Linked DNA regions of Paraneptunicella aestuarii. The protein of the gene in region 1 interacts with the protein of each later gene in a pairwise test. Links are inferred from orthologs where the notes say so. Each region holds a gene or a part of one and is shown in the gene's direction. Other genes may lie near its edges. The genes, in order: KIH87_RS15810 and KIH87_RS19060.

Region 1 (12,700 bases):
CTATGCTTGATGATATTCGTAAAGGTGATTGGACACCTCGTTCCGTTCATAAAAATGGACGTGCCATAGCTGAAGCCATTCATGCTGTTGAGCGCGAAACCGGAGGCGATGCAAAAGATACTGATATCGCCGAGAAAATGGGCGTATCATTAGATGAATATCACCAAATGCTGCATGAAGTAAATTCAGGCAAAATGGTGGGAATTGAAGATTTGGGTGTCACGGAAGATGTATTAACAACGGAAAATAATAAAGGTAGTGATCGCCCTCTGGATGATTTAATGCAGGGGGAGTTCCAGAAGGCATTGGCAAATGCCATTACAACCTTGCCAGAGCGTGAAGCGATAGTACTTTCTTTGTATTATGACGAGGAACTGAACCTCAGAGAGATTGGTGAAGTATTGGAAGTCAGTGAATCTCGAGTCAGTCAAATACATAGTCAGGCAATGCTTAGACTTAAATCTCGTATGCAGGCTTGGCAAGCAGAATAAATAAGTACAATAATAGCTGTTGGTCTGGTCCTTTTTGGAGGCGGTTTTGGATAAAAATATGAAAATTCTTGTTGTTGACGACTTTTCGACAATGAGACGTATCATTAAAAACTTATTAAAAGACTTGGGTTTCACCAATGTGCAAGAAGCAGACGATGGAAGCACTGCTCTGCCGATGTTACAACAAGGCGATTTTGACTTTGTGGTAACAGATTGGAACATGCCTGGTATGCAAGGAATTGATTTGCTTCGTGCAATCAGAGCTGATGATAATTTGAAACATACTCCTGTTTTAATGGTGACAGCAGAAGCTAAGAAAGAACAGATTGTTGCAGCGGCTCAGGCTGGCGTGAATGGCTACGTTGTTAAACCATTTACAGCTGCGACCTTGAAAGAAAAGCTTGACAAAATTTTTGAGCGCTTGGGTTAGTTCCGGCTGAACCTGCAATACAGAGGTGAAGTCTTATGAGCTCCGCTACAAATGCACCTATGTCGTTAGACGACGCCAAACAATTAGTTGAGTTTTTGGAAGCTGGCGACAACGATGCCGCCACCGCCTTGTTGGAAGCGACTAAAATTCAGGATTCCATGGAATTGTTTGCGGAAGTCGGAAAATTGACACGCCAGTTGCACGATTCATTGAATAGTTTCAACATTGATTCTCGAATTGCTGACTTGGCGACAGAAGACATTCCCGATGCTCAGTCTCGTCTAAACTATGTTATTGAAACTACCGAGCAGGCAGCGAACCAAACCATGGATGCTGTTGAAAGTAGTATGCCCATTGCCGAGAAAATGTGCGCTGATATTAATGGTATTCTTCCCCAATGGAAGAAACTCATGTCTCGCCAATTGGAATTGGGTGAATTTAAAGCATTATGCCATAGTGTTGATAAGTTTCTGGAAGAGTCCAGTAATGACTCTTCCCAATTAACAGGCTTGCTAACTGAAGTGTTGATGGCTCAAGGCTATCAGGACTTAACCGGTCAGGTCATTCGCCGAGTTATTGAGTTGGTGAAGGAAGTTGAAGACAGCCTGGTTAACGTATTAAAAGTGTTCGGTGAGCCAGAGGTGAGTGAAACCTCTAAAAAAGAAAAGAGAGAGAAAGCAGCCCAATCTCCTGAAGGTCCTATTATTGACGCCGAAAGCCGAGATGATGTTGTGACTGGTCAGGATGATGTTGACGATCTTCTTTCAAGCTTGGGTTTCTAGGGGGAACTGATATATGTCGTTTGACTTGGACGAGGATATCCTTCAGGACTTTTTGGTCGAGGCCGGAGAGATTCTGGAGCAACTACAAGAACAACTCGTCGATCTGGAAAATAATCCCGAAGATTCAGATTTGTTGAATGCGATATTCCGTGGCTATCACACTGTAAAAGGTGGGGCGGGTTTCTTATCGCTGACTGAACTGGTAGATGTTTGTCACGGCGCAGAGAACGTTTTTGACGTAATGCGTAATGGACAGCGCAAGCTAACTCCTGAATTAATGGATGTCATTCTGCAGGCAACAGATGTTGTTGTTGAAATGTTCCAAAGTGTCAAATCCAGAGAGCCTTTACAACCCGCGTCTCCTGAATTGTTGGAAACCCTGCATAGATTGAGTCAACCTCAAAGCAAGGATGAAGAAGTTTCTGTTGCGCCAGAGCCTGCATCATCACCTATAGTTCCTGATGTTGATGATGACGATCTGGGGCTTGATTTATTTGGTGAAGATGATGACTCTTCTGATAGTCGTGATGGCGGTATTGACGAAATTTCCGAAGATGAATTTGAGAAACTATTAGACGAACTTCATGGACCTAACGGTGCCCCAGGTAAGGATGAAGAGGCTGGTAAAAAAGGCCCTTCCCCTAAAGGTCATGTCGATGAAGATATTACCGATGACGAATTCGAAGCGTTATTGGATCAATTACATGGTAAGGGCAAGTTCGGTTCCGAGGACGATGAGGCTCCTGAGCCAGTCAAAGTTAAACCTGCTCCTGTAGCGTCTTCCACTGGTGAAGACGAAGATATTACTGACGATGAATTTGAAGCTTTACTGGATCAACTTCATGGTCAAGGTAAAGGTCCAAGTGTCACAGCACCCTCTCAGCCTAAATCTGAGAAGCCTTCTGAAACCAAGCCCAAGGATAAGCCCGCAGCTCCTAAAGCTGAGCCTGTAAAAGCGCCTGAAAGTAAGTCAGAACCTGATAAAGTGAAGGCTACTCAAAGTATCGCCGCTGCTAGTCCAGCTGCATCAGCACCTGCTACTGGACCTAAGAAGGATGACAAGAAAGGCGCCGCGCCACCTCCTCAAGCTGAAACAACGGTTCGTGTAGACACCAAGCGCCTTGACCAGATTATGAATATGGTTGGTGAGCTGGTGTTGGTGCGTAACCGCCTGTTAAGCCTAGGTATTAATATTAATGACGAGAATATGGGCAAGGCCATTGCAAACCTGGATGTAGTTACCGGGGATTTGCAAGGAGCTGTCATGAAAACTCGTATGCAACCGATCAAGAAGGTATTTGGTCGTTTCCCTCGTGTTGTTCGAGATTTGGCTCGCAGCTTGAAGAAAGAAATTGTTCTTGAGCTGGAAGGTGAAGAAACCGATTTAGATAAAAACCTGGTCGAGGCATTGGCTGATCCATTGGTTCACCTGGTGCGTAACTCTGTTGACCACGGTATTGAAATGCCCGATGAGCGTGCTGCTTCCGGTAAGCCTCGTACCGGTACTGTCAAATTGGCGGCAGCTCAGGAAGGGGATCATATATTACTAACCATTGAAGATGATGGTAAGGGTATGGATCCTGAGAAATTAAAGAGTATTGCGATTGCTCGTGGCGTCTTAGACGTAGATGCAGCCGCTCGTATGTCTGATATTGAAGCGTTCAATTTGATTTTTGCCCCCGGCTTTTCGACCAAAACCGAGATATCCGATATCTCTGGTCGAGGCGTGGGTATGGATGTTGTTAAGACCAAAATTAATCAGTTAAACGGCTCGATCAATATCCATTCTCAAATGGGAGTGGGCACCAGACTTGAAATCAAGGTTCCACTCACACTGGCTATTTTGCCAACATTGATGATTATTGTCGGTGGACAAACCTTCGCGTTGCCATTGAGTTCAGTCAATGAAATTTTGAATGTCGATTTGAGCAAAACCAATACTGTTGACGGACAGCTAACCATGATTGTTCGTTCAAAAGCGATACCGCTATTCTACTTGCGAGAATGGTTGCGCCGTAAGCCTGGCACTATTGAACGTGCCAAAGGGCATGTTGTTGTTGTTCAAATGGGTACATTGCAAGTCGGTTTCGTTGTTGATGCTCTTATTGGACAGGAAGAAGTGGTTATTAAACCGCTTGATGAACTATTACAAGGTACTCCTGGCATGGCTGGTGCGACAATTACCAGTGACGGTGGAATTGCTTTGATATTGGATATACCAAGCTTATTGAAAAGGTACGCTAAAAAAGCCCTGAAATAAGGCTTGTTGGTTTACATACCTCGCATTTCCCGGCATGAATTTGTCGGGAAATACGTATGGTTCAGGGAGCTATTTTCTTAATGGTTCCAAGTAGTTGCAGTCAGGACTGTGAATGATGTCGCTAAACAGCAAGGGAACTGTAGGAACTCATTTTTGGTTTCATTCGAAGCTGAATTGCTATCTTCAATTTAAATTGTTTCCTTTGAGTTTAGTTGACTACACTTGAGATAGGGTTATCTCTAAATCTTGTATAAGAGCTCACAGTTGGCTGATGTCAAATTCGCAGTTGGGACTAGCCGGATTGAAAGATTATTCCCGTGTTTCCCTTAAAATGAATTATTCAGATACTCACATTGTTGCGAGTACCTTTTGAAAAATAAGAGATTTGTATAATGCCTTATAAGGTGTTGGTCGTTGATGATTCCACTTTCTTTCGAAGACGAGTTCGAGAGATTTTGGAGCAGGATCCAAAGTTAGAAGTTGTCGGTGAAGCTAAAAACGGTCAAGAAGCCGTTCAGATGGTGCGGGAGCTTGATCCTGACGTCATTACTATGGATGTTGAAATGCCGATAATGGATGGAATTACGGCTGTTAAGGAAATAATGAATCAACATCCGGTTCCCATCATTATGTTTTCCTCGCTGACCTACGAAGGTGCTCAAGCTACGTTAGATGCACTTGAAGCTGGAGCTTTGGACTTTCTGCCTAAAAAGTTTGAGGACATTGCCCGAGACCGTAAAGAAGTTATTGAACTGCTGCAATCGCGTGTCAGAGCTTTAGGTTTACGCAAAGGTACTATTGGTCGATTCAGGCGAGCGCCCGAGTTGGCATTTACTCCGGGCAAGACCAAGGCAACCCGAACATTCATTCGTTCTGACAGTTTGGCTGATACAGGACGAGATATTTTTTCCAGCCGCCATAAGCGTTATCAGCTGTTAGCGATTGGTACATCGACGGGTGGCCCAGTTGCCTTACAAACTATTTTGACTGAAATTCCTGCGACTTTTTCATATCCTATTATATTAGTGCAACACATGCCGGGTACGTTCACATCGGCATTTGCTGAGCGTTTGAACCAAATGTGTCAGATTAAAGTGAAAGAAGCTGCTGATGGTGATGTATTACGCCCGGGGGTTGCTTATCTTGCTCCTGGAGGAAAACAGATGTTGGTAAAAGGGACGCCTTCCAATCCCAGAATCAGCATTACGGATTCCAACATCCATGATAGTATGACGTACAAACCCAGCGTTGACCTGACTTTCGATTCTTTAGCGGATGTTTATGGTGGAGATGTCTTGGGTATTATACTGACTGGAATGGGGGCTGATGGACGAGAAGGGTGTCGAAAATTGAAGGATAAAGGAGCCAGGATTTGGGCTCAAGATGAGCAATCCTGTGTGGTTTATGGGATGCCCCAAGCTGTCGCCAAGGCTAATATTGCTGAGCGTAGCATAGCCTTGTCTGAAATGGCTGATTCCATTAAAAGAGAGATGTAATATCTCGGAATAATATTCTTAATTTAAGGTAGAAGGCAAATTTGTGATCATTTGGGCGGTTGCTAACCAAAAAGGGGGAGTTGGTAAAACCACTACCACGGTAACTTTGGGTGGCCTGTTGGCGCAAAGAGGTAAGCGCGTATTGCTTGTGGATACTGATCCTCACGCATCACTCAGCTATTATTTCGGTATTGATTCAGAAGAACTATCCAGTAGTGTATATGATGTCTTTTTATCGGGTGATTCATTAACTAAAGACAAAGTTCTGGATTGCCTATGCCCTACCAAGCTCGATTCTTTGTTTATTTTGCCCGCCACTATGGCTCTGGCTACACTTGATAGACAGATGGGCACAAAAGGCGGTATGGGGTTGGTTCTTCGTAAAGCTTTGCTAAGTATTCAGGACGAATTTGATTATGTATTAATTGATTGTCCGCCAGTGCTTGGTGTTTTGATGGTGAATGCTCTAGCTGCCTGTAGCCGAATTTTGGTTCCGGTTCAAACAGAATTTCTAGCCTTAAAAGGTTTGGATCGCATGATGCACACACTGGTGATCATGGAAAAATCGCAGAACAAGAAGTTTAACTATACGATTGTACCCACAATGTTTGATAAGCGTACTAAAGCTGCTCTTGATGCCTATAAAAAGTTGCGTACATCTTATGGTAAGTCGGTGTGGTCAAGTGTTATTCCCGTTGATACCCGCTTTAGAGACGCAAGTCAGGCGCAGACGCCTCCATCTGTATTCGCCCCTCGCTCCAGAGGTGTTTTTGCGTACAATAGCCTTCTTAACTACATTCAATCATTAGAGCCATCGCTATGAACAACGGATCATTTGCAAATGAAGATGTGATGGAAGAATATTTGTCAGCCTTGCTGACAGATGAACCTTTTGTTAAAGATCAGGTTCAGCGTGAATCTGTTGCTCGATTGCTGGAAAAGGTTGAACCTAAAGCACCAGAACCTGTTGTGGAGATCATTGCTGAAGAAGTGATGGTTGAAGAAGTTGTAGATGTACCACCTGCAGTTGAAGTAAAAGCGCCGCGGGTGAAAATTCCAGAGGAAAAGACACCAGAGCCCGTATCGACACCTGCTTCTAGAACTATTTCTGCTCCAATAGCTGAAATATTGCCAGAACTGGAATTGCCGGAGAAAGTAGAAACATCCATTGATAGTTTGGAGATACTAAAAGGCGGTCGATTCCAGGCATTGTTCTTTGAAGTTGCTGGTTTAACTCTTGCTGTTCCTCTCATTCAGCTGGGCGGTATACATAATCTGGAAGAACCAAGCCCCTTGTTCGGAAAACCGAGCTGGTTTATGGGGATTATGTTGCATCGTGAAGAAAAATTGAATACGGTCGATACAGCAAAATGGGTAATGCCAGAAAAGTACAACGAAAAACTGGCAGAATCATTAAATTATCAATATCTTATAATGCTAGGTGAGAGCCGTTGGGGATTGACTTGTGAAACACTGATTAACACGGTTACCTTAAGTCCGGATGACGTTAAATGGCGTGAAGAAAGGGGGAAAAGACCCTGGCTTGCCGGCATGGTAAAAGAAAAGATGTGTGCTTTGCTCGATATTACCCAATTAATTGATATGCTTGATAAAGGGCTCACAAGTAACGAACAATAAAGCGATCTAATGGAGCGCATTTCATGAGTGATGAAAGAACTAACACTGCTGAAGATGTAAATGATGAAGTCCTGCAATGGGTGACTTATCGCCTTGGTGACGAAACCTATGGCATTAATGTTATGCAGGTGCAGGAAGTATTGAGATACACTGAAATTGCGCCTGTACCGGGAGCACCAGATTATGTGTTGGGTATTATCAACCTGCGCGGTAACGTGGTTACGGTTATTGATACTCGCTCTCGTTTTGGTTTGCCGTCAGCTGAAACTACTGATAATACTCGTATCGTTATTATTGAGTCAGATGAACAGGTTGTCGGTATTTTGGTTGATAGCGTAGCTGAAGTTGTCTATCTGAAAACATCCGAAATCGATAGTGCGCCGAATGTGGGCACTGAAGAAAGCGCTAAATTTATCCAGGGCGTTTCTAATCGTGATGGCGAGCTATTAATTTTGGTGGATTTGAATAAATTGCTCACTGATGATGAGTGGGACGAAATCTCCAAAATATAATCATTTGAGCTCTCGCACTTTCCTGACGGGAGCTTTCTTTTCTCGTTTAAAGGGTGCCGTAAGCGCCCTTCACTTGTATGTGTATTTAGGGAGTCAATCCCTGATATCGTCTGCCAGTCTTAATTTGACATTTAATCCTTTCCATTTTGCTAATAAATGCAGCATTCTTTATTCTGTTCGGGCTATACTGGCAGAGTTAACATCTCATAAGAGGCTTCTTACTTGTTGATAATGCAGTACATTTCGCTATTAGTTGCGGGCATCGCTATTATTTTGGCTGTGTTCTTCTATTTGCGTGGTGAGCAAAATCGTCAGCAATTACAGCAGAAGTTACAACAACTGGAGCAACGGCAGCCAAGTATCGAGAAAGGCTATAATCAACTGCAAGATATGTTGCACGAGATACGCACTGGTATGTTGGGGCTGGGAAACCGGGTCAAGGAACTGGAAGCCAGTATCAGAACGCTGGAAAATAAACAAACTGAGATAGCCAACCGACAGGTTGAGTTTGAACATCAGGAAGCCAGTAGCCCTCTATATACTAAAGCCAATAAATTGGTGGCCGCTGGTGCATCAATTGAGGAGATTATGCAGGAGTGCGACATTCCTCGCGCAGAAGCGGAACTACTCATTAGCCTGCATAAGAAATAATCTATATAAACACCATCTATTCCTTGTTTTAAAATCATATAGGTAATAATTAACACCCTCTTTCTATCGTTGATACAATGCAGGCTGTTTTTCAGAAAAATAGTTGTATCTGGAAACCCCTTTGTTGTTTTATAACCTATTATAATTAAAGGATTTTTATGCCTCATATCAATATTAAGTGTTTTCCGACAGATATCTCTCCAGAAGAAAAAAAGGTGCTTATTGATGAGATGACTGCGACGATGGTTAAAGTGTTTGATTGCCCTGATAAGGTTGTATCTATCGTTCTGGAGCAAATTGAACCTGAGAAATGGCAAGAGACAGTGGTTGATGTTGAAATCAACGCGAAGCCAGATAAAGTGATTAAACAGCCCATTTATTAATGGGCTGTTTGCGGTTGCAACAGAGCTTGATAATCGTATTAATCTGAAACGGAAAAGTGTTGCAGGATAACGTCAGTAACTTGATCAAATGAGTCCACTAACCATTTTGGATCGCTGGTTCGCAGCGTTTCCGGAGTATGGACACCATAAGTTACCGCTAGCCCGGCACATCCCATTGCTTTCGCCATCAGCATGTCATGAGTGGTATCACCCACCATAATGGCGGCGTCAACATTGGCTTTATAGTGATCGAGAACCTTATATCCTGACTCTGGGTGCGGTTTCGTGTTTGTCACCTCATCGGCACAGACTACAATGTCAAAATATCTGTCGATTTTTGCAGATTCCAATAAAGCGTTAGCGCTTCTGGCAAATTTGCTAGTGGCAACCGATAACGCCATGCCTTGTTCAAGTAGTTTATCCAGGCCTTCAGTGACACCAGCAAAAAGAAGCTCTTCTGCCTTGGGCAATATTCGTTGACGAAACTGTCTTTGGTATTCCTGAACGGCGTTGTCGACACGTTCATGTTCTACCGGAAGCTCCATTAATGACGCAAACGCTTTCTCTAATGGCATGCCTATGGTGCAGCGAATATTGCGATGTTGAGGTATTTCTTCCTGTAATTCATTGAAGGTGTAGGTAAAGGCTTCAACGATTGCCCTTGGTGTATCGAATAAGGTTCCATCTAGATCAAAAATAACAACAGGTTGAAACTGACGACTTCTTTGCATGACGAAACCCCCTGGATGTTTTGTTGGCTATGATAAGCAACTGAAACGCTAATGCAGAATCAGTTGATACATATTTTCTCTATACTTTTTCCATACCTTATCCGCAAGCCCACGCTCTTGCGTTTAAAGCAATATCAGGCTCTTTGCTCCTCCAGCTTCGACGTATCATCGGCGTTAACTATGTCTTCTTTCACTTCCGCTTGAGGTTTGGGTGTCGAGAGATAAACACAGGCAACAATGGCAATTGCGCCAAGTATTTGTAATGTGGTGAAGGTCTGATCCAGAAAAACATAACCTAAAATTAATGCTGCCAGACTACTAAGAAAACCCAGGAAAGAAATGGTAACGGCGGGTAGCTTTTCAATTCCCCTAAACCACAGCATATAGCCAAGCAAAGCGCCAACCAGACTCAAATAGGCATAGCCTGCGATATTGGTTGTCGTTAGTGTTGCGGGTATGCCTTCTTGAAATAATGCAATAGGAAGTAGCATTAAACCACCAAACGTCAGTTGCCAGCCAGTAAACCCCAGTAAAGACAAACCTTCTGGCCTTCCCCAATGCTTGGTAAAAACGATGCCGGTTGCCATGCAGGTGGTGCCAATTAAACCCGACACTACGCCTTGCCAGTTTAAATTGATGGTGGAGTTAAGAACCAGGAGCGCAATGCCTGCAATGCCCAGAAGTGAAGCGTAAATATGAACTTTAAGGAATCGGGTATTTAGCACCAGCGCACTTAGGGCAATGACGATCATGGGTTGCACCGACATAACTAACGAAGCCACTCCTCCGGGTAGATAATAGGCGGTCATAAACAGGCAGTAGAAAAAAGCACCTATATTGAGCGCACCCAGAATGGCAATCCTTCCCCACCACTTTCCCGATGGCATCGTTCTGCAGATTAACAATAGCAATAAGCCTGCTGGAAGTGCTCGAATCGTTGAGGCTAATAGCGGCATGTTGTCAGGCAACAGCTCTGTTGTGACAATATAAGTACTGCCCCACATTGTGGGAGCCAGTGCGGTTAAAAAAACATTTAGCCAAGTATTTCCCTTGGTCATTAGACTATCCCCGGTTGGTTATGTCGTTTCGTTTTTCATTATTTCTATACCGAACTTTAATGAGAGGCTTTGTTACACGTCAGGTGCTTTTCGTCCGGTTTGCTGATAACCCATGTCGTTAATTGAGCCTGAAATGTGAAAAGCAAAAGTACAGGTAAAGAAAAAGTTGTTAATTGGTTACGTGCCTGGTGCTTCTTTCTGATATTCAGCCTCAGGCTGTTGTATTTATTATGCTCGTAAAGCGGTCTGAAGATCAGGTTATCCCGTTGTGAATATGATTTATATGAATTTATCTTCATATAAAGTATCTTTTAATTAAGTTACATTCTAATAACTTAAGAGCATTTTAAATGCTAAACAATATTTAATTTTGGAATAAATAAAAAATTGACCATCATGATGTTTGGGAAGTTTTTATAAAAATTAGATATCGATCGCATAGCGTAACAAGCTAAAAATAAACTGTATTGTTCACAATGAAATTGAACGATTTAATATTTTTGAACGTCCTTTTGCTGATTTTGTCATCATGTTCTACTTGTTTTGGTGATTTATGTTTATAAATAAAAATTTTAAACCACCGATATAGAGCATGTTTTATAAAATAATAGGCTTGACATTTTAGTCTTATAAAAGGAAATATATTTCCCTCCTCCTCGAAGGCAGCGGGAATTTCTCAGTATGACTATGGTGGAAATTAAGGCTCAAAATCAAAGTGATGCACAAAATGACGAATTGTGGCAAGCAGAGATTCATACCTCTGGCACTTTGATTGATATGCTGGAACAGCAAATTCTGAGTAGTCCCGAACGATGCGCTGTTGTTGATGGCAATCGTGAATTGAATTACCTGAACTTTTATCGGGAAATTTGCCGCATTGGTAATTATATCGCCATACATAATCAGTCTGAGAGTGAATGCATAGGGTTATATTGTGAACCTTCGGTTACAATGATGTGTGGAGCCTGGGGCATCTTAAGTTCAGGTAAAGCCTATTTACCTTTATCTCCTGATTATCCTTCTGAGCGTATTCGTTACATGATCGAGGACTCAGGGATCACCACAATTTATGCGCAAAGTCATTTAAAAGGCCAAATTAACGCCATTTTGCCGCCAAATGTTAAGGTTTTCTCGCCTGAAGATATTCCATCTACTGAAATTGATGATGAGGATAATCGTGCCTTGTCATGGCCTGTGAGGCCGAGTGTTGATGGATTAGCCTACATTATTTATACATCGGGAAGCACGGGTAAGCCCAAGGGCGTGATGATCGAGCATCGCAATATCGTCAATCAAATGCAGTATTTACTACGCACATTTGAATTTGGGGAAAACGATGCGGTGTTGCAAAAAACGCCCATGAGTTTTGATGCGGCGCAGTGGGAGATCCTGGCACCGGTGTTTGGTTGTCGGGTCGTGGTCGGGCCTCCCGGATGTTATCGCGATCCCGATGCTTTGATTAACACCATAGTGCGCCATCAAGTCACTTCCTTGCAGTGCGTTCCGACCTTGTTACAGGCTCTGGTGGATAATCCCTCTTTTGTGGATTGCACTTCTTTAAACAAGGTCTTTAGTGGTGGCGAAACCTTAACTAAAAGCTTGTCACAGGAGTTTTTCTATACGTTAAGAAAGTGCGAGTTGATAAATCTCTACGGCCCTAGTGAATGCAGTATCAATACGTCGATTTTCGTACTGGATAAAGATCAGATTTCGCATTACCCCTATGCTATCTCCATCGGTCAGGCCGTTGATAACACTCGTTATTACATTGTGACGTTGACAGGTAAACTGGCAAAGGAAGGGGAAATCGGCGAGTTGTGTGTGTCTGGTGTTCAGGTAGCGCGAGGGTACTTGAACCGACCTGACTTGACCGAAGAAAAGTTTCAGGCCAACCCCTTTTCTGATGAACCCGGATATGAGCGCATTTACCGCACTGGTGATTTGGCACAAAAAGACAGCAAAGGCGATGTGCATTTTGCAGGGCGTGTTGATAACCAGATAAAACTTCGCGGTTATCGCGTTGAGCTTGACGAAATACGTCATGCTATCGAAGCCCATTCATGGATTAAAACCGCGGCTGTTCTGGTTAAGAATGATCCTCGCACGGGATACCAGAACCTGATCGCCTGTGTGCAATTGAATGAGAAGGAAGCAGCCTTGATGGATCAGGGCAATCACGACTCCCACCATCAATCCAAATCTAACAAAGTTCAGGTCAAGGCACAGTTATCTAATGCCGGTTGCCGTAGCGAGAACCTGTGTAAAGAC
Region 2 (16,981 bases), 760 kb from region 1 along the record:
CAAAAAGAAACAAACTGACACACAAACAAAAACGGCAAGTTGGTCGAAATTTGCAAAAGCGAATCGACGCAAAACAACAATTGCCTGAAGACGACACCCTGCTCGCAGAAAGAGAAGGCTTGGTTGTCGGGCGTTTCGGCCAGCATACCGATGTTGAAGATGCCGAAGGCCAAATTTACCGTTGCCATATCCGCCGCACAATCGACAGCCTGGTCTGTGGCGACGAAGTCATTTTTCGCCCAGCCAAAGACAGCTCAGTAAAATTAAACGCGGTTGTCGAAGCTGTAAAACCTAGACGCAGCTTACTCAGCCGCCCGGATTACTATGACGGCATCAAACCCATTGCAGCCAATATCGACCAAATATTTATTGTGTCTTCCTTATTACCAGCGCTTTCGTTAAATATTATCGATCGCTATCTGGTTGCAGCCGAAGATGTCGCTATTCCTCCGATTATTTTGCTGAACAAAGTCGATTTAGCCTCCGAAGAAGAGCTGGAATATATTGAAGAAGACATGCAAACCTACCGAGACATCGGCTATCAGGTTTACATGGTTAGCTGCGAAACAAGGCAGGGCATCGACGAATTACAAGCTTTGCTGAAAGACAAAACCAGTATCTTTGTAGGGCAATCCGGTGTTGGTAAATCAAGCCTGATCAACGAGCTTTTACCTCATGTGAATGAGCAAGTTGGTGAAGTTTCCCTTAATTCAGGATTAGGTCAACACACCACTACCGCAGCCAAACTTCTGCACTTTCCAGAAGGCGGCCAACTTATCGACTCTCCGGGAGTGCGAGAATTCGCACTATGGCACCTGCCAGACGAGAAAGTCACCTGGGGCTTCAAAGAATTCCGCGACTATATCGGAGGCTGTAAATACCGCGATTGCAAACATAGAGACGACCCCGGATGCCTGATCCGTGAAGCAGTCGAAGAAGGAAAAATCAGCGAAGATCGATACATCAGTTATCTCAGCATTTTGGATGGCATGGAAGAGCAACGCCCGTCATTCTCTACACCCAAAAGAAAATAGGGTACAATCGCGGGCAATTTTACATAGCCTATTAAATAGCCCCTAATTAGCTTTAATGTAGATTTGATGCTTTTTGAGCCGGGCTTTTCGTTTTGAATCGAGGAATTCGAGTGCTACCAGATATTTTGAAAGTTAAATTACAGTACGTGTTACCCAAGCACCTGTTATCACGTATTGTTGGCAAACTTGCTGCTGCTAAAGCCGGATGGCTAACCACCAAACTCATTGAGCTGTTTATCAAGCAGTACAATGTCAATATGGCGGAAGCTGAACAGGAAAATGCCAGTGACTACGCCACCTTTAATGACTTTTTCACTCGTCCGCTAAAATCCGGAGCTCGGCCTCTATGCCCTGACGAAGATGCGCTGTTGTTTCCTGTAGACGGCGCGATCAGCCAATTTGGCAAAATAGAACAAGGGCAAATCTTTCAAGCCAAAGGTCATAGCTATTCTGCAGAAACCCTGTTGGGTGGAGACAAGCAACTGGCAGAGCATTTTAACGACGGTCAGTTCATGACTATCTACTTGTCACCGAAAGACTATCACCGAATTCATATGCCCGTTGCAGGCAAGCTTACCGACATGGTATTCGTTCCCGGCGAACTGTTCTCGGTCAACCCTCTCACAACAGCGAATGTGCCGGGATTATTTGCCCGCAATGAGCGCGTTGTCGCTATTTTCGATACCGAATATGGCAAGATGGCAATGGTATTGGTCGGCGCAACGATCGTAGCCAGCATCGAAACCGTTTGGGCAGGCACGATCGCACCAAATGTGAGCAATCAAGTCGTACACACCCGCTATACTGAAAAAGACGGTATTGAATTACAAAAGGGTGATGAAATGGGTCGTTTCAAATTAGGTTCGACGGTTGTCATGTTGTATCAACCAGACATGATCAAATTCGCCGATGTGAACCCAGGGGATTCAACCCGTATGGGCGAACGCAACGGCACGCTTTTAAGCAAAAGCGAAGACTGAAAACACTCGTAGCACCAAATAGTGGATAACATCAAAAAGAGCTTGGTCTCACTACACGTCGCGGTATTCCTGCTGGGTATTACGGCGCTTTTTTCCAAGCTCATTCCCATGTCGGCGACGGACATAGTCTTTGCAAGATCCGTCGTTGCCTGCGTCGCTCTGTTTGCCATGCTCAAATTTGCCGGGCAATCGATCCGGCTTCGCAGTGCCAAAGACTACTGGATGGGCTTGCTGCTTGGGCTGATGATGTCCGCTCACTGGGTCACCTATTTTGCAGCCATGCAATATTCGACCGTTGCCATTGGCATGATAGCCCTGTTTACCTTCCCTATGATCACTGTGTTGTTGGAACCCTTTTTTGAACCTATCAAACTGGTTTGGCAAGATATTGCCAGTGCCTTGATTGTTTTCGTAGGAATAGGGTTAATTGTACCTGAAGTCTCACTGGACAATGACATTACGGTCGGCATTTTACTGGGTATTATTTCTGCGGTTTTCTATGCTCTGCGCAATCTGGTACACCGCAAACATTTCACCCATTATTCAGGCTCCCATGCCATGATGATTCAAGCTCTCGTTGTGGTTTTCAGCTTAACGTTCTTTATTTCGGAAGACATTGCCAACGCCGACAGCTACACCTGGTTTTTAGTTATTTTGCTTGGCACTATGTGTACAGCTGCCCCCCATGCGTTAATCGCTTCAAGTTTACAGCACTTACGCGCAAAAACATTTTCACTGATTGCCTGTATTCAACCTCTCTATGGCGTTATTTTCGCAATGTTGATATTGTCAGAAAATCCATCCTGGCAAACTCTGGTTGGTGGCTTACTGGTGTTAAGTGCTGCGATTTATGAAACCGTAAACACACACCGATTACATCAACAATCAAAAGCTGATTAAGGTTCTTTTATGCTCGTATTTGCTCACCGAGGCGCTAGCGGCGACTACCCTGAAAACACCCTGTTAGCAATGGAAAAGGCCATCGAACAGCAGTCTCACGGTATAGAGTTCGATGTGCAACAAGCAAAAGACGGTCTGGTTGTGACTCATGATCGCTTGATCAAAAACGAATTAAATGAAAAAGTTTGGGTCGCACAACATACCGTAGCTGAGCTGAAACAGATTGTATTACCTTACAATCAACAAGTACCGACCTTAGACGAAGTCATGGAATGTATCGGTGGACGTTGTCAGGCCAATATCGAACTTAAAACGCTGGAGCATCTGCACGAGTTGAAAGAAGTTTTACATCGGTCAACCTCCGAATATGGTTTCTTCCCTGAGCAACTCCTTATTTCCTCATTCAATCACCATATACTACAAACCGTATCTACCTGGGGCATGAATATCAGAATTGGCGCACTCACTGCATCTTTGCCAGCAGATTACGCCAGCTTCGCAACACAACTCAGAGTAAATTCTGTTCACGCAGACGTTAATGCTTTAAGCAAGGAATTCGTTAAAGACACTCAAGCCAGAGGCATGCACATGCTGGTTTATACTGTTGATCAGGAACAAGACATTGTGCGCATGATGGAGTGGGGAGTCGATGGAATTTTCAGTAACTACCCGCAACAAGCCAGAGACATCATCGCGGCTTATTCCGGGCAATTGAGATAGTACAAGGAAGTAAGGACAGCCCTAGGGTCTGTTGACCTTTGTTGATTTTTTATGTTGAACGATAAAATTGTTTGAACCAAGGCGTTAATGACGCTGTTTGGCAATCCAAATAAGTCATTAACAACGCCGGGGCAGGCAATTTTAGCTTCAAACCGTTCTTTGAGTAGATAGGGGACAGCGCCCCTTTTTGAGCCATACTGCTCACAAATTTCACTCATTTAGGCCCACTAGACTCGTTCATTTGCGATTGTCTGACTCAAAAATTGTCAGCTGCATAAATTATGAACAAAGGTCAACAGACCCTAAGAGATTGATTCACGTCAAGGCATCAATTAGATTGCTATAGAGACTAAAACAATTCTATATCATGATTAATATCGGGGTCGTCGTCTTTGTCATGGTGATCGCTTTCATCCACATCTTCAAGAAACTTCATACATTCGGCAATACTGGACTGAATATCATCCAGATACTCAGTTGTCTCACAACGCCGAATTTCATTCTCTATTAACTCAACAAAATACTGCTCTTGCTCTTCGTCCATATGAAGTTGGTGAAAACTCATGGCCACCTTACTTTCAATGGCCTGCATCATTTCACGCTTTTCTTTTTCCATCTTTGCCACGTTTTCAGCAACAAGTGCGATCGCTTTACCCAATGCCGCTTTGGTTTCAAGCAATGCATGATGCTCACATAACGAAATAAACCTGGCATTAACCGCAGGCACTAATTTGGCAGCCAAATCCAGTAAGGCGTCATAGGAGCGAGTTCCTGCTAAAGGCATATTTTTTACCAAAATAGAAACATGCTCGTCATTGAAAATTGAACGTTTCCCAAAATGGTAGATTCGTCCGTGTGTTTTAAGTAAATCAAAAATTTGAAGCTCAATATCACTGCAATCACTCACATCCACATCAAAGCTATATACCTTTGAATGGGAGCGTAATTGAACAGCCGTATGAAACCCCTTGTGATAGAGATGGGACATTATTTCTTTGGCCAGAGATTTCGGTGTACGACAATTGTTTAATCGAGAAATGAGTTCTAAACCACTACCATAGGAAGCGGCCTGTAACATGGCAGTTTCAGCCATACCTTTAATGTCTCCATCCTTGTTTTCCAGCTCCTTAATTTTGTCGATATCTCTGGAAAAACGCAGCATCCGTTCTTTAAAAGCGGTGACATTGAAGGGCTTGCAAATATAATCACCAACCCCTAATTCGTAGGCTTCCCGTACTAATTTCTCATTACTATCAGCACTTAAAATAACGATTTGAGGTTGGCAAGCGATCTCAAGCTTGGAAATTTCGCGGCAAATCTGTATACCTGATTTACCAGGCAGGTGAATATCTAGAATAACAAAATGGAAATGATGTTTTTGAATAGCATCAATGGTTTCTTGACCCGTTTCAGCAAAGTGGATATTGAAACTATCCTGAAACATCAAATCAAGAACTTCTCGCAAATGCTCGTCATCATCAGCGATTAAAATGTCATGCTTCACCAAGCTCTCCTATCCTTAAAAATCAACCATGGAAATATTCATCGTAAATAAAGGTTAGCTTAATTCCATCTTTAACCCTTTCAATATCCTGTATTTAACATAGCCTATTGAGTCCAATAGGCGCAAAAAAATAATAGAATTCATAAAAAAAAAATCTTTGTGCTACAGTATTTAGTGTGTGAAATTATCAGTTTATAGCGAATATATTTTACCGAGGGATAATAAATGAAGAAAATTCTCACAGTTGACGACTCTGCATCGATGCGTGCCATGGTAGTTTTCACGCTTCGAGGTGAAGGGTTTGATGTGACGGAAGCGGTCAACGGTAAAGAAGGACTGGACAAGGCTAAGACTGGTGAGTTTGATCTCATAATCTCCGACGTCAATATGCCTATCATGGATGGAATAGAATTTGTTTCCAATGTAAGAAAAGAAGAAAAGTACAGATTTACTCCTATACTGATGTTAACGACTGAATCAGGTACAGATAAAAAACAAGAAGGTAAAGCAGCAGGTGCCACTGGTTGGATTGTTAAACCCTTTGATCCACAAAAACTTATCGCTGTTGTAAGAAAGGTTTTACGCTAGTTTCATCCGCTATGCCATAGGAGATGAGTGGCCGTATGACAGACCCCTTAGAGCGTTTCCGAGCGGTTTTCTTTGAAGAAAGTGCAGAAGCAATTGACGCCATTGAGCGCAACTTGCTCAGCATGAATGAGTCAAATACAGCCATAGATCCGGAAATGATTAACGACATATTTCGTTCCGCCCACTCGCTGAAAGGGGGGAGCGCTACATTTGGCATGGGCTCGCTGACCGAGTTTACCCATGTCATGGAAACACTTCTTGATAAAGTGAGATCATCCGAAATCCATATGACTCAGGAGCTCATTGACTGCCTGTTTTCATCTCTGGATATTTTGCGCAATCTGGTTGCACATTACCAATATCAAGACCCGATTAACGAGCAGGGCATGCTCCAGATCCGCAATGAACTAGAACGCCTTTTAGGCATGCCCAAAGCAACACCTCAATCAGCAGCAGCTCACAAGACTCAAGATGAGCATGAATCCGCAGATGATGAACCTCATACTGATTGGCAGATCAACTTCATACCTCATCCAGAAATCTTATCTACGGGAAACGATCCCCTTCGGTATCTGGAAGAACTGGCTGAACTTGGTAAATTAAAAACCAAATGCGACGTCAGTAAAGTGCCTAATTTACGGGAGCTGGATCCCACCCAAACTTATATTCAATGGCAAATCTTGCTGTCTCCCACCGAGCATGTTGATAGAGATGTGTTAGATGATGTCTTCCTTTGGATAGAAGACGAAGCAGATCTGACTTTCAAGCCAATTGGGGCAACTCTGGAGCAAAGTACAGCGAACTCGAATCAACAAAACGAGGTTAGAGAAGAGCCTGAAACTCCACCAATAAAAACGGTAACTACCGCTCCCATTAAGGCCGCGCCTTCTGAGGCAGCAGTACCTCAACCAGCTAACGACCCAGCCACAAGTTCAGACAAAAAACGAACGTCGCAATCGATTCGCGTTGATTTGGAAAAAATTGACAGCTTAATCAATTTGTTAGGTGAATTGGTTATCACTCAATCCATGTTGAGCATTTATGGCGACTCCGAGAAATACCCTCAATTTGAAAGACTGACCGAAGGTTTGACTCAGTTAGAGCGGCACACTCGAGACCTGCAAGAAGGTGTGATGCGGATCCGAATGCTGCCCATTGATTTCTGTTTCAGCCGCTTCCCGCGCATGGTGCGAGACATAGCGAAAAAGCTAAATAAATCCATCGCGGTTGAGATTATTGGTGAAACGACAGAAGTCGACAAAACCGTTATTGAAGAACTCACTGACCCTCTGGTGCATTTGGTGCGCAACAGCGTCGATCACGGCATTGAAATGCCAGAAGTAAGAAAAGCCAAAGGCAAACCAGAAACAGGAACGGTAACACTGAAAGCGTTCCATCAGGTTGGCAATATCATTATCGAAATATCTGATGATGGAGCAGGACTGAACACCAATCGCATACGAGAGAAAGCCATAGAAAAAGGTGTTATCGCCCCTGATAATCAATTGAACGAACAAGCAATTAATGAACTAATCTTTGCTCCCGGCTTTTCCACCGCTCAGGAAGTCACTGATTTATCAGGTCGCGGCGTGGGCATGGACGTTGTAAAACGTAATATCAAAGCCTTGGGCGGTACTATCGACGTAAGATCGGTTCCCGAAGAAGGTACTACCTTCATCATACGCTTACCTCTCACTTTGGCTATCCTGGATGGACAACTGGTTAAAGTCAGCGGAGAGACCTACATTATTCCAATGTTGTCTATCATTGAATCCATTCAGATGAAGCCCAAAGACATTAACCGGGTCGGAAATAAAAGTGTGTCGTTCAAATGGCGAGGCAACTTTATTCCGATTATTAATCTGGTAGATACCTTTGGTTGTCCACGAAGAGAAAGTGACAAGCAAGATCTGGTGGTGGTGGTTGAAAGTGATGGTAAACAAGCCGGCATTTTAGTGGATGAGCTCACTAACCACCAGCAAGTGGTTGTGAAGTCGCTGGAAGCCAACTACGCCAAAGTCAGCGAGCTGTCAGGAGCTACGATATTAGGCGATGGTTCTGTTGCTCTTATCATTGATGTAGGTGCACTAATTTCCAGGGTGAGGATGCATTGAGATGAATACCGAAGCTTCACTCCATAGCAAACAAAATGATGATGATATTCAGGAAAGAATATTCGGCTCCCATTTAGAGACCAAGTCCGAATGGCTGAGCTTTCAATTATCGGATTTGGAATACGCCGTCGATATCCTGAAGGTACGTGAAATCAGAATTTGGGAACCCTGCACACGGGTTCCTTATGCGCCGCACTATGTCACAGGATTAATTAACCTGCGCGGCGCTATTGTCCCTATCGTCGATCTTCGTAAACGACTTGGGCTTGAAGTAAAAGAATATGACGCCGAGACCGTTATCCTCATCATGGATGTGGAACTGGCAGAAGGGCATAAAACCATTGGAATTGTGGTAGATGCAATTTCAGAAGTCATAGAAACAGACAGTACAAATTGCCAACTATCACCAGAATTTGATCTGGCAATAGAAAAGCGCTTTGTGGCGGGTATTGCAGATGAAGACAACAGCATGATCATCTTGCTGAACACCGATACTTTACTGGAATTAGAGTTTTAACAATAACGATAACGTTTTGTGGGAAACGTAAGGGCATAAATGATGGGTAACAAAACAATGACGGCTACAGCTTTAATCGCCTTAGCCTTTTTAATCAATATCGCATTTGCTTGGCAAAACGCTCCCGACAGCCAATTTACCGTAATGATTTTAGCGGTTTCCATTGTCGGTATTATCATCGCTGTATGGAGTGGGCAAAATGCAGGAAAGGGAAATGCCGACGAGGTTCAAAACCTCGCCAACAAACTTCGTCACACCACAGCTAAACTTGAGAAAGGAGATGTTGATAATCTCCCGGAAGATACTATTGGTGGTAGCCCTGAGTTTGCTCCTGCAAATCAATCCCTGACGGAATTACTGGGTGCGATTAGAGAAACCCACACCCACCAGACGAGGGAATATGCGTCTCTGAAGAAAAAACATCTAACATCAGAGAAAGCGGTTCAAACAGCAACTACCCATCTAATGTTTGCCGATGAAAACTACAATATTGTTTATCTGAATGACAGTTTGAAAAGCATGTTAGCTACCCACGAAGCAAAATTGGCAGCTCATTTTTCAGGGTTTAAATTGTCAACATTGATCGGTTCCAATATTGATATTTTCCACAAAGCCCCATCACATCAACGTAACATTCTTGATAACTTGAAAGGCAAGTTCAGTTCAGAAATCTCGGTTGGCGACCTTCTTTTCGGTTTAACCATTAACCCAGTGGTTTCAGAAGAAGGAGTGCGTACAGGTACTGTTGTTGAATGGCAAGATTTGTCGGACAGAGCTGCGGCTGAGGAATTACGTAAAGAAAACCAACGCATCAGCACAGCATTGGGTTCCGTTAGTACCAACGTAATGTTGGCTGATCCAGACTACAACATCATTTACCTCAACGACAGCTTGCGCACTATGATGAACAAGTATGTTGAGAAGTTCCGTACTATCCGTAGCGATTTTGACCCCGACCATTTGTTAGGTAAATGCATTGATATCTTTCATAAGAACCCGGCTCATCAAAGAAAAGTGCTAGATTCATTAACCAGCACCTATGAAGCCGAAATCACTCTCGTTGATATACACCTAAAACTAACCGCAAACCCGGTTATTGACGAACAAGGCAACCGACTAGGCACGACTCTGGAGTGGGCAGATATCACCTTCCTGAAACAACAGGAAGTCGTTGCCAAAGAGAACGCCAGGATCAAGGTAGCTTTGGACAACGTAACCAATAACATCATGGTTGCCGACGACAATCTGGTCATTGTTTATTTGAACCAGGCCGTGGTTAGAATGCTGCGTAACGCTGCCAGTGATATTCGTAAGGATTTACCACATTTTGACCCAGACAACCTGCTTGGCAAAAACATCGATGTGTTCCACAAAAACCCTGAACATCAACGTATGATGCTGGCCAAACTGGAAAGTCCATATAAAACCAAGATCATTGTCGGAGGCAGACACTTCAACCTGATTGCAACACCGGTTAAATCTGAAGCGGGTGTGAGAATCGGTACAGTGGTTGAGTGGAACGACATTACGGCGCAAGTCATCGTAGAGCAAGAAGTTGAAAAACTGGTTTCGGATGTTAGCGAAGGCAGACTCGGCGCACTGATTAGCACAGAAGGTAAGGATGGCTTCTTCCTGAACGTGTCTAATGGCTTGAATGACCTGTCGCAAACCATCAATGCTTTCGTCAAAGATGTCAGCGCAGCCATGCTGAAACTGTCTACTGGTGACTTGAATATCAGCATTGATAACCAGTACCAAGGTAATTTCGGCGAAGTGGCAACAGCTCTTAATGACACCGTAGCCAAACTTAATGAGGTTCTTGGCAACATTAAACTAGCAACAGATTCTATTCGCTCTTCAAACCATGAGATCTCTATTGGTAATGATCAACTTTCAGATCGCACAGAGAAGCAGGCTTCTAATCTGGAAGAAACCGCAGCCAGCCTGGAGCAGCTAACCAGTAATGTGCGCAACACTGCCGATAATGCGACAACAGCAAATCAGGCGGCTAATAGTGCTAGAGAGCAAGCGCGTAACGGTGAATCCATTGTTACCGAAGCTGTACAATCAATGTCAGCGATTAAAGAAAGCTCTAACAAGATTGTAGAAATCATTAGTGTGATTGATGACATTGCTTTCCAAACTAACCTGTTAGCATTAAACGCATCGGTTGAGGCCGCCAGAGCGGGTGAACAAGGCCGAGGCTTCGCAGTAGTAGCAAACGAAGTACGGAATTTGGCGCAACGTTCAGCGGTATCAGCAAAAGAGATCAAGGAACTGATAGACGTTAGCTCTGCTCGCGTTAACACTGGTAGCGATCAGGTTAATAAATGCGGTGAGGCTCTGAAAGATATTCTGACTCATGTAGACGAGCTTTCAACACTCATTGCTGATATTGCTAATTCAACCAATGAGCAAGCCGCGGGTATTGGTCAGGTGAATCAGGCGGTTGCCGAGTTGGATGATATAACGCAACAAAACGCAGCATTAGCAGAAGAAGCTTCTTCTGCCAGCCAATCATCGGTACAACAAGTCGACGACATGGTGGAAATTGTCAGCTTCTTCCAACTTGATGGTGAAGCAAGTGCTGCGCCTCGGGTTCCAAGAGCGGCACCACCGGTAGCGAGATCAAAGCCAATCTCAAAACCAAAACCGAAAGTAAGCAAACCAAGCACATCGGCCAGCGCTCCAATATCTTCGTCTTATGACGATTCTGACGATGACTGGCAGGAATTCTAAGGACGTAGCATCAGAATATGAACAGCAATGAATTACAGCTCTTAAGTGTCACTCTCACAGAAGACATTTACGGCATTGATATCACCAAGGTTCAAGAAATAAGAGCCTTGGGCAAGTATCGCAAATTGCCGAACATGCCCAAATATTGTGTTGGTGTCATTGATTTTCGTAATTCCATGGTGCCAGTCATGGATTTGCGAGAAATGTTCGGATATCAACATGACAAGGTGTCTGCGCAAACCGTCATTGTTGTCATGTTGGTCGAGCACCATACCGAGCAGATGCTGTTAGGCATTGTGGTTGATTCAGTCTCTGATGTTATTGCGGTTCAACAAAAGGATTTAAGGAAATCACCTAACATCGGAGCCAAAGTAAATACCAGTTTTATTCGAGGTATGTTTAAACACGATGACAATATTGTCGTCGTATTAGCCCTCGACGCGATACTGGAAGCAGATGCCCTGACGGATATTCGGGCATTGGTAAAAAACGAACAAATTTCAGTGTAACCCATGCGCATTATCGCATGTGTTAACCAAAAAGGTGGGGTGGGGAAAACCACCGTATGTGCAAACCTTGCTTACGCACTTTCCGAACAAGGTAGTCGTGTATTGGTTTTGGATATGGATCCGCAAGGACATCTGGGTCAAAGCTATGGTTTTTTTCAGAATAAAAGACCCGGCATCGACTCATTGCTTAGCGGCAGCCATAACTTCAACGAGATTATTGTCGATCTTTCAGACACCTTAAGTTTCGTTCCATCAGGGCCAGGATTGCAAAGGATGGAATCTATTCCGATGGGGAAAGGGAAAGGGCTACTGCTAAAAAAAGCGGTGCAAAAACAAATTCGAGACTATGATTTTATACTACTGGATTGCCCTCCATCATCGGGCTTTTTGGTAGTTAATGCTCTCGCCGTAGCGAATGAATTATTAATTCCGGTTACGCCAGATTACTTCGGCATGTCGGGGTTATCCATGCTACTGACGACAGTAAAGAATTTTGAAAAGGTATTGGGTAAATATCAACATCGCTGGATAGTGGTAAGCAGGATGCAGACTCGTCGTTTGACGAAGGATGTGATGAAAAAATTGGAGCATTATTTTAAGCAATCTCTCGTACCTGTGCAGATTACGGAACGAGCCGCTTTAGCCGAATGCCCCAGTTATGGAAAACCCATTATGGCGTATGCGCCAAACAGTAGTTCCAGCAAAGAGTTTGAACAACTGGCAAGGCATATATCTCAATATGAGGAATCGCTAGATGAGTCAGAAGAATCACGACGAAGAGAGCCGCTTGGGGCATGATCCCCTGGAATGGCTTGAAGACGATGAGTTAGAAAAACAAGACAACTCAAGTACGGTTGTGAATGAACAACCCACACCTGCGCATGAAAATTCTGAAGAAGATGAAATGCAGCAGAATATTTCTGCGCCTGAAGATTCATTACCATCAGATCAACAAGATACTGTTGCCATTAACAAATTTAAGCAAAACGGTCGCACGGGCAAGCTTTTCCTTCCCGAAAGATTAATGGTGCAATCTATCGAATCCTTACATAAAGAGTGGCTACTTCTCGCTGAAATCGACAATCTCAATCAATTGAATATCAATGCAGGTCAGGTGGAGGATATCGACGCTGCCGGCCTGCAATTACTCTTTGTATTAATAAGACAACTCACTTCAAATGGCTGCCAGGTCGTTTTGGATGATGTACCCGACAAACTGGACAACGCCTTTGTACAAGCCGGACTGGCAGACTACTTTAAGGCGTTCGTCCATGCAGCCTAACTATCAAGATGATAAAAAGAAAGAATTTGGCTTTACCCGTAAACACTTCGATCTATTACGCCAAAAAGCCAAAGCCTACTCAGGTATTCATGTCACTGATGACAAGTACGAGATGTACTATGCGCGTTTAGCCAAGCGTTTACGCTTATTAAAGCTAAACAGCTTTAATGAATACCTGAGTCTCATTGATAAAGATCCCGAAGAGTTTATTGATTTCATTAATGCGATCACTACCAATGTCACCTCCTTTGATCGGGAAGCGCATCATTTTGAATATCTAAAAGAGCGGATTAAAGCTAACGAAATACATTCATTGTCGATTTGGTCTGCAGGCTGCTCATCCGGAGAAGAACCCTATTCCATTATCGTCAACTTATACGAGCTGGCACGACAACACAAAATCCCTTTTAAATTGGTCGGCACCGATTTGGATACCAATGTGTTGGCCAGAGCAGCAAATGGCGTTTATGACGTTAAGGCAATAGAGAAATACAGCAAGGAAACCAAGAAACATTATTTTTTAAGGGGCGTTGGCAGTAATTCAGGTAAGTGCCGGGTAAAGAAGCCTTATAGAGAACTGGTGCAGTTTAAGCAGCTTAACCTGATCAATAACTGGCGTTTTGATAAGCCCTTTGATGTCATATTTTGCCGAAACGTTATGATTTATTTTGAAAATGACATGAAGCATCAAATCCTTAAAAAATACGCCGAACACCTTGTGCCAGGAGGTTTGCTGTTTCTTGGACATTCCGAATCGATCAGTAAAACCAACTCAGACTTCGATAATGTCGGCAAGACCATTTATCGTAAGCGTAGAAAATAGGGTTTAGCCATGCACCATCACAAACCCTCTCCCCCAACCTGCTTACCAGGCTTTGAACATGTCAATCGCTATTGGGATAGGCATCACAATACTTTCGCAGCCAAGATCCTTCCCGGAGAATATTACGTCACAACAGGACAGGAAGTGATCACAACCGTACTTGGTTCATGCATTTCTGTATGCGTTTATGACCCAGTACAAGGCATCGGCGGTATGAACCATTTTATGTTACCCAGTAGCCGCAAGGATGATATGGGATTATTAAGTGAATCATTCCGTTATGGTGATGTTGCCATGGAACGATTGGTTAATGATTTGCTCCGTAATGGTGCCGACAAAAGTCGTCTGATTTTTAAAGCTTTTGGCGGCGGGCAAATTATCAAGCATATGACCGCCATAGGGCAGCGTAATATTTCTTTTTTACATAAGTTCATGACGATGGAAGGCTACAAATTAAAAGCATCTGACCTGGGAGGGCCTCATCCCAGAAAAGTGGTCTTTTTTCCGTTAGAGGGTTCAGTTAAAGTTAAACGGCTACAACACATGCATAATGACACCATCGTTGCTCGTGAGAACAAATACTCTACTCAATTGAGCAAACAAGAGGAGATCACAGGTGATATAGACCTGTTTGATTAGGTAAAGAATGAAAAAAATAAAAGTACTTATCGTTGATGACTCACAGTTAATTCGCGAATTACTTACTTCCATTCTGGATTCAGATCCCAGGCTTGAAGTTGTTGGGTGTGCGGTTGATCCTCATCAAGCTCGTCAAATGATCAAAGATCTCTCCCCCGATGTGATTACATTAGATGTGGAAATGCCACGGATGAATGGCATTACCTTCCTGAAAAACCTGATGCGCTTACGGCCAATGCCCGTAGTCATGATTTCTACACTGACATCTGAAGGCTCACAGATCACCATGCAAGCCTTGGAGTTAGGCGCTATCGATTTTATCGAGAAACCCAATAATATCAGTGAAATGATGGCCGATTACCGCGACATTATTATCAACAAAGTCATTACCGCTGCCAGCGTGTCCAAAACCAAGCTTTTGGCCTATCAAAACCGTTTAAAAGCTGAAGAGCATGTAAAACACCAGCCCATTGATATTCAAAGAGCTCGGATTCTGCAAATTCCCTCCCAACCGACCAATAAAATTATCGCCATTGGCGGTTCAACTGGAGGACTGGAGGCACTTAGAGCTTTGCTGGAGGCCGTTAAATTTTCAGGCAGTGAATCCATTGTTGTTGTCCTACATTTGCCCGCAGGGTTTACTCAATCCTATGCCCGAAGGCTAAACCAGTGTTTGCCGGTTACAGTGAAGGAAGCCGAAGACAAAGAACGTATTTTACCCGGGCATATCTACATTGCTCCCGGTGGACTACACCTCAGTATTAAACGTCGAGCAGTAGGATACCAATGCATTATTGAAGATGGGGAAAAAGTAAACAGACATAAGCCCAGTGTTGATGTGTTATTCGATTCCGTCGCCAAAGAAGCGAAAAACGATGCAATGGGGATCATACTTACAGGTATGGGTAACGATGGTGCCCGTGGCTTAAAACACATATTTGATGCCGGCGGTGAAACCTACGCACAAAATGAAGAATCCAGTGTTGTATGGGGTATGCCCGGCACTGCGGTTGCTGCTGGCGCGGTTCCAAGTGCCAATATCAGAGACCTTTCTAAAATCGCCTCAGTCATCCCTCCGTTTGCAAAAAGATAGCAAGCATTTACTAAGCTGTAGCTATCATGGTAAATTTTAGTTACAGTTTGGTTTACGGATTAAATGTAAACTAAATGTCAATAAATTGTGTAATTTCCTACAATTTTTGAGCGTGTTTAAGTCTAATTCAGGGTTTTCCCTGATTTTTTTATAAATTCATTGCACCATTTTACAAACAATGTAAGGTGCGTTTTTTCGAAGCGGCGTAAGGTTATTTACCATGCACAGACCATTTTTAAGTAATCATGGGCAGGTAGAATGGTGGGATCGTCCAAATTTAATTCAGTACTACTGTGAATTTAATTTAGACGCATACCAGGATAACCTCTTTGATTCACATGGAGTGCATTTCCCCGACACAGTCAAGAAGTCGGTTGTTAAACGTCGAGCAGAGTTTCTTGCAGGCCGCTATTGCTCATTAAAAGCCTTGGCAATGGTTGGCGAATTTCCTGAATTTATCCCCGTCGGTAAACAGCGTGAACCTCTCTGGCCGGAAACCACCTTGGGAGCCATTAGCCATACCACAGCCTGTGCCACAACCATAGTGACGAAAGATCCTGATGTTAAAGGGCTGGGTATTGATATTGAAAACCTCGTCAACACCGACACGATGGAAAAGATCTGCAGCCACATTATGCCAAAAGAAGCTGGCACTATTCTGGAACAGGAAGGTCTTACCCAGGAAGAAGTATTTACCCTGGTCTTTTCCGTTAAAGAAAGCTTCTTTAAAGCCGCCTATCCTCAAGTAAAACGCTATTTTGATTTTGACGCCGTAGAAATTCTTTCATTTGATCAGGATAAGAAAGAAATTACATTCCGTGTCGAAGAAGATTTATGTCCTGCAATACAGCCCGGATTAATAGTGAAAGGTTACTATCATCAGTTTTCAGAAGAGAAATGGGCGACATTAGTCACTATCTAAACCTAACACTGCGATTTTCCTAAACAAGCTTTTGCCCAAATAGCTCTCGTTAACGAGTATTGTTCTTTTTAGGCGACAGTAAATCTTCCTTTTCCATTCTCTTATCAATAAAGCTGTCGATATCACCTCCTCCCGCACACCGAATATGACCGCCAGTTAAGGTACTCAATATACTCAAACCTTGTTTCACTGTACTGGAACAATCCACAGCGATAGGTTTAGGCGCTTTATATTGAACCGTCGCACCAGAAGAAGAATATCCAGAACCATCCAACCCCAAAGCTCCTCCAACCTGAGGGTGCGCCTGATTGTATTGATACTGTTGAGCTTCCTGCCTGGCGATATCACTAAGCTTATTATCTGCCATAGAATTAAAATACGATTGGGTAGAGCTAAAGGCTCGACTGGATGAGCGAGGCTCAGCCTCTTCAGAGTTTGCCTGTATCTCCTCTTCCTCAGTGGAAAGGGATGAAGAGGGTAAAGAAGAAGACTGAATTGCAGGTAATTCTGCTTCTTCCACCTCTTGTAAATTATCTTCGATCTTCTCGCTTTTTTCTTCCGGAATCGTTTCAACAACTTCAGGGACAGGTTCAGATTTAGGGGGAGCAAGCATGGCA

The links.
Region 2: the proteins of KIH87_RS15810 (region 1) and KIH87_RS19060 interact in binary tests that used the Escherichia coli proteins (3 or more experiments, as listed by UniProt). The link is inferred for Paraneptunicella aestuarii from one-to-one orthologs.

The regions. Positions count from the first base shown.
Region 1 is NZ_CP074570.1:4,082,298-4,094,997, reverse strand. Bases 1-2,829 are described here. They hold KIH87_RS15810 (protein phosphatase CheZ), read left to right. Parts: upstream 1-956; coding sequence 957-1,703; downstream 1,704-2,829. Other genes in these bases: KIH87_RS15805 (chemotaxis protein CheA), read left to right, coding at 1,717-2,829; cheY (chemotaxis response regulator CheY), read left to right, coding at 538-921; KIH87_RS15820 (RNA polymerase sigma factor FliA), read left to right, coding at 1-491. In the rest of the region: more of KIH87_RS15805, read left to right, coding at 2,830-3,963; KIH87_RS15800 (protein-glutamate methylesterase/protein-glutamine glutaminase), read left to right, coding at 4,356-5,459; KIH87_RS15795 (ParA family protein), read left to right, coding at 5,503-6,282; KIH87_RS15790 (chemotaxis protein CheW), read left to right, coding at 6,279-7,097; KIH87_RS15785 (chemotaxis protein CheW), read left to right, coding at 7,121-7,609; KIH87_RS15780 (DUF2802 domain-containing protein), read left to right, coding at 7,841-8,260; tautomerase PptA, read left to right, coding at 8,419-8,643; KIH87_RS15770 (HAD family hydrolase), read right to left, coding at 8,682-9,374; KIH87_RS15765 (DMT family transporter), read right to left, coding at 9,509-10,432; KIH87_RS15760 (amino acid adenylation domain-containing protein), read left to right, coding at 11,114-12,700.
Region 2 is NZ_CP074570.1:4,843,036-4,860,016, forward strand. Bases 5,398-8,300 are described here. They hold KIH87_RS19060 (chemotaxis protein CheA), read left to right. Parts: upstream 5,398-5,761; coding sequence 5,762-7,840; downstream 7,841-8,300. Other genes in these bases: KIH87_RS19055 (response regulator), read left to right, coding at 5,398-5,726; KIH87_RS19065 (chemotaxis protein CheW), read left to right, coding at 7,842-8,300. Outside these bases: small ribosomal subunit biogenesis GTPase RsgA, read left to right, coding at 1-1,034; asd (archaetidylserine decarboxylase), read left to right, coding at 1,145-2,014; KIH87_RS19040 (DMT family transporter), read left to right, coding at 2,036-2,914; KIH87_RS19045 (glycerophosphodiester phosphodiesterase), read left to right, coding at 2,924-3,634; KIH87_RS19050 (response regulator), read right to left, coding at 3,984-5,138; more of KIH87_RS19055, read left to right, coding at 5,364-5,397; more of KIH87_RS19065, read left to right, coding at 8,301-8,357; KIH87_RS19070 (methyl-accepting chemotaxis protein), read left to right, coding at 8,415-11,096; KIH87_RS19075 (chemotaxis protein CheW), read left to right, coding at 11,114-11,605; KIH87_RS19080 (ParA family protein), read left to right, coding at 11,609-12,403; KIH87_RS19085 (STAS domain-containing protein), read left to right, coding at 12,360-12,887; KIH87_RS19090 (CheR family methyltransferase), read left to right, coding at 12,877-13,710; chemoreceptor glutamine deamidase CheD, read left to right, coding at 13,720-14,349; KIH87_RS19100 (protein-glutamate methylesterase/protein-glutamine glutaminase), read left to right, coding at 14,357-15,442; KIH87_RS19105 (4'-phosphopantetheinyl transferase family protein), read left to right, coding at 15,663-16,364; KIH87_RS19110 (hypothetical protein), read right to left, coding at 16,414-16,981. UniProt on the Escherichia coli protein: Involved in the transmission of sensory signals from the chemoreceptors to the flagellar motors. CheA is autophosphorylated; it can transfer its phosphate group to either CheB or CheY.